2 regions of the Variovorax sp. LjRoot290 genome follow, and region 1 is predicted to be linked to the other one. Evidence: predicted binding sites of a transcription regulator. Region 1 holds the regulator's gene; the other holds the start of a gene.
The links. The regulator FNR, encoded in region 1, switches genes on or off when oxygen is low (the NO sensors DNR and NnrR bind a similar motif). The targets are predictions, from matches to a motif close to TTGATNNNNATCAA.
Positions count from the first base shown of each region.

Region 2: the regulator FNR is predicted to act here: its motif matches at 1,106-1,119, upstream of ACSQ9A_RS29050 (TraR/DksA family transcriptional regulator).

Region 1 covers NZ_CAXURW020000002.1:1,625,939-1,628,323, reverse strand. The annotation lists gene ACSQ9A_RS36935 (sulfite exporter TauE/SafE family protein) at 1-368, opposite strand, end outside; gene fnr (fumarate/nitrate reduction transcriptional regulator Fnr) at 581-1,297, shown strand; gene ACSQ9A_RS36925 (hypothetical protein) at 1,278-1,523, opposite strand; gene ACSQ9A_RS36920 (FixH family protein) at 1,529-1,804, opposite strand; gene ccoG (cytochrome c oxidase accessory protein CcoG) at 1,825-2,385, opposite strand, start outside.
Region 2 covers NZ_CAXURW020000002.1:37,163-39,547, reverse strand. The annotation lists gene ACSQ9A_RS29055 (hypothetical protein) at 250-999, shown strand; gene ACSQ9A_RS29050 (TraR/DksA family transcriptional regulator) at 1,181-1,537, shown strand; gene ubiM (5-demethoxyubiquinol-8 5-hydroxylase UbiM) at 1,706-2,385, shown strand, end outside.

The DNA of each region.
Region 1 (2,385 bases):
CCGATACGGTGCGCCCAGAGTGGCTGTCGCCCGAGTGCGGCGAGCACCAGGCCCCAGGCGAGCACGAACACATGAAGCAGCACCCACAGAGGACGCAACGCCGCGACCTGTTCGCTTGCGAACCCGAGGCTCTGCATCGCCGCTGCGGCGGCCGCCCCGGCAGCCGTATAGCCCGCGATACGGGCCGCATGGAAGGCGACGGATGCGGAAACGGCCGGAGGGCTCGCCGAAAGCGGCGCCACACCACCATCCACCGGCACGCGCACGATGCGGATCACGCCGGCACAGGCAGCACCGCACATCGCGACGCAATGGGGCCCGCCGACCAATCCCATCAGGAGCGCAGTGCTGGCGAGCGCAGTCTGCATGATCAGACGATGCGCGAGAAGCGCGTGCGGTTGTGCTCGGCCGGGACGCGAGATGAATCGGCAGGGGCGAGGGCGAGAGATGTGTTCATTGCGGCGGTGGGTCTGGCAAGCAATGACCCACTATGCGGGCAGGTCGACCCGTCATCCTTGATGTGCATCAAGCCTGGGCGGCGCACCGCGTCACAGAATCACTGCAACCCTCGACGCCCTCCATGAAAGCCGAACACATCAAGGTCGCCTGCTCCAGTTGCACCCTGCGCGAGCTGTGCATGCCCGCGGGGCTGGAGCCGAGCGAGTTGAAACGCATCGACGAGATCGTGGCCACGCGGCGCAAGGTCCGACGACGCGAGACGCTCTTTCGCAACGGCGAGCCCTTCACCTCGCTCTATGCGATCCGCACCGGTGTCTTCAAGACCCGCGTGGCGACCGAGGATGGGCGCGACCAGGTCACCGGTTTCCAGATGGCCGGCGAAATCATCGGCCTCGACGGCATCGTCAACAACCAGCACACCTGCGACGCGGTCGCGCTCGAGGATGCCGAGGTCTGCGTGATGCCCTTTCACCGAATCGAGGAACTGTCGCGCGAGGTCGCGGCGCTGCAGCGCCACGTGCATCAGATCATGAGCCGCGAGATCGTGCGCGAGCACGGGGTGATGCTGCTGCTGGGAAGCATGCGGGCCGAGGAACGCCTCGCGGCTTTTCTGCTCAACCTCGTGCAGCGCCTGCACGCGCGCGGTTTCTCGCGCTCCGAGTTCGTGCTGCGCATGACCCGCGAGGAGATCGGCAGCTACCTCGGACTCACCCTCGAAACCGTGAGCCGAACGCTCTCCAAGTTCATGGAGGATGGGATCGTCGAGGTGGAGAAGCGCAATCTTCGCATCGTCGACGCCGAGGCGCTCCGGCGCATCGTCAATCCTCCCGGCTGTTGATCTCGGAGGCCGGCCTGGTCAAAAGCAGCGTCAGCGCGCTCGACCCTATCGCCAGCAGCCAGAAGACGAAGAAGCCGGCCGCATAGACTGTCTGGCGGGACAGGCCGACGGCCTCGCCGCGCCAGTGGAGGTCGCCGGGGTCGACCAGTGCAAACACCAGCAGTTCGGCCGCGCTCGCCAGCAGAAAGGCGGGCCAGAGAATCGACATCCAGTTGCGCGTCTTCATGACCATCAGCGCCTGGGTGCGGGCAGGTCGGCATCAGGCGTTGCCGCATGATTGCGGCCCGCCAGCGCGGGCATCAGTTTCTTTTCGATCAGATGCTTGTTGATCTCGATGCCCTGGCGGTAGTAGTCTGGCGCCACCACCGGATCGGGCGTGCGCAGGGCGAGCCAGAGCGTCACGAAGCTGGCGACGACGACCACCGCGGGCCCGGCCATCACCATCCACAGCAGCGGGAACTGCCACCAGGGTTCGCTCTTCGGGGAAGTCATCGCATGATCGTCCATCTTGTCTCCTCTTTGCCAACTCAACGAGGCACCAGGAAGGTCGCCTTCTCCGACACCTGCGCGCTGCCGTCGGCCGAGCGCACGTCGAAGTGCACGACGTGGGAACCCGCGGTGGCGCTGCCGTAGGGGAGCTGCAGGCGCACCGCGACCCAGCGCGACTGCGCAGAACCGACCTCGACCGGATCAGGCGGCGACACGCTCAAGCCTTCCAGCCCCCTGGCTTCGATGCGGTAGCGCTGTACCTGCTCGGTCGCGTTCATGATCTGCAGGCGATAGACGTTCTCGAGTTGGCCGCCCTCGACGATGCGCGCGAGCGAAGCCCGGTCGCGCACCACGTCGACCTTCAGCGGCATGCGCACGACCAGGCTCGCCAGCACCCCCATCGTCAGCGCAGCGAGCAAGCCCGTGTAGATCAGCACCCGTGGGCGCAGCACGCGGCGCAGCACCTGCCTCGGCGTCCAATGGCCGGCCATGCCGTTCTGGGTCGCGTAGCGGATCAGACCTCGCGGTGTGGCCATCTTGTCCATCACGGTGTTGCAGGCGTCCACACAGAGCCCGCAGCCGATGCACTCGTACTGCAG
Region 2 (2,385 bases), 1.6 Mb from region 1:
GTCCGCTCATGGCCCTTTGCACTCGCTCAGCCGTCCTGAAAGTGCTTGATCCGGTGTGGTGCTTGGGCCCGCGCGCCACGGGATCTTCACGCGGCGCGCCACCGAACATTCGAACATTCCCGTGTCGCGCCTGCGGACCTTCGTGTATGCGGGCCGTCCAACGGCCATGTACGGCGGCTTAGGGCCCCAAAGAAGGTCGGCAGGGTCAAGCGCTGCCAGAATCGTGCAGGATGTATCCGAGACGGCAACATGGGCGCAGCACTTTACGAGCCGATCAATGTGTACAAGCCTGTGGCGGCAAACATCGGAGTTGTCGACGGGCCCTTTGAATACCTGACCGTGGCTGGCGTCAGGCTGCCGCTACCGTTCACCACCCGCATGACGGTGGTGCGCCTCTCGAACGGCGATCTTTTCCTTCACTCGCCGACGAAGTTCGATCGCAAGCTTGCAGACGAGCTTGAGCACCTCGGGACTGTCCGGTATCTGATCTCCCCCAACCAGTTCCACTATGCCAACATTGGGGAGTGGTTGAACGCCTTTCCGGATGCCGTCGCATGGGCGTCGCCGGGCGTACGCAGAAGGAGCAGAGCGCGGCGCGTGGAGATCCGTTTCGGGAGAGACCTCGATCTGGACCCGCCGGGCGAATGGCGGAACGAACTGGACCAAACGCTGTTTCCGGGTGGCTACTTCAAGGAATTCATCTTCTTCCACCGGGAATCAGAATCTCTCATCGTGACGGACGCCATCATCAACATCGAGTTGGACAAGATGGACGAGCCTTGGCGAACGTTGACGAGGATGAGCGGGATGTACTACCCACGCGGGCAGGTGTTCTTCGGGATGCGCCTGCCGCTGTTGTTGCAGCGGAAAAAGGCAGCTGCGGCCATCGCGAAACTTCACGCATGGCGGCCTCGCCGCATCTTGCTCAGTCATGGGCGCTGCTTCGACGCGGATGCAGACGCGGTTATCCGCCGGATTTTCGGAAAGCTTGGGAGGTGAGAATCCGAGGGCTGCTCCTGGGCCAACGGCTGTCACACGCCGTCAGGCCAGATACGGACAAGGTCGCCCGCTGGCAGCTGCGCGGAGTTTTGGGGCGACGCGGAATTTGACGCGGATCAAATCCCGGGCGAATGGACATCCGGATACTGGCGGCCAGTCAACCTCATCCCGAGCCGCCAGCATGAACCACATGAAGCCGGAAGATCTGCAGTCCTTCATCGAGCGTCTGGACATCCTGAAGCGGTGGGCGCTCAGCGAACGCGCCCAGCTGCACGACGGCCGCGCCGAGCATGCGCCCGACGCGCAGGCTTCCGAGCCCTGCCCTTCGTCGGCTGGGGAAGTCGGCAATGTCACGGCCTTCGCTGCCGTCAAGGTTCGTCGGCCGACGCTGCAGGATATCGAACAGGCACTCCAACGCATCTCCCTGGGCCTCTACGCGCTTTGCCTCGATTGCGAGCGTGTCATCGCGCGCGAACGCATGCTGATCGAACCGGCGGCCATCCGGTGCCACGCCTGTCAGTTCAGGCTGGCCCGCTGAACGCTGGAGCATTGCAGCCAAACTCGCCCTCGCCCACGGCGCTCGACCTGAAGCGCCGCGTGTTGAACTTTCGGGCGCCAAGGCCCGTTTCGCCAACCCTTGACCTCCGTCAAGGTGAGCGCTGCTGCGCCGCCCACAATCCGGCTCCTCATCCACGGAGGAAACTGAATGCAGCAGGATCGTGACGTCCTCATCGTCGGCGCCGGTCCGACCGGGCTGGCTTTGGCCATTGCCCTGGCCGACGCCGGCTTCACCGCTACCGTGCTGGACGCCCAGCCGCGCGAGGCCCTGGCCGCCCCGGCCGAGGACGGACGCGACATCGCGCTGACCCACGCCAGCGTGGCCACGTTGCGCGCACTGGGACTTTGGCAGCGCCTCTTGCCCGAAGAAATCGGGCGCATCCGGGAAGCGCGCGTCATGGATGGCGATCGGCAGCGCTCGGCGCTGTCCTTCAACGCGCACGGCCACGGCGCCGACGCTCTGGGCTGGATCGTGCCGAACCATGCACTGCGCCGCGTCAGTTTTGCAGCTGCGGCACAGCGCCCGGGACTGCGTCTGATGGATAGCGCGCAGGCGCTGCGCATCGGCACCTTGTCCACGCACGCGGAACTTGAGTTCGGCACCTCACCGTGCGCGCCGCACCATCTGCGCGGCCGCCTGCTCGTCGCGGCGGACAGCCGATTCTCCTGGTCCCGCCGGCAGCTCGGCATCGCGGCCGACATGCATGACTTCGGCCGCACCATGATCGTGTGCCGGATGCAGCACGACCTGCCACATGACGACGTCGCGTATGAGTGCTTCGGCTACGAACGCACGCTCGCGGTGCTGCCCGCTGCGGGCCATGTCTC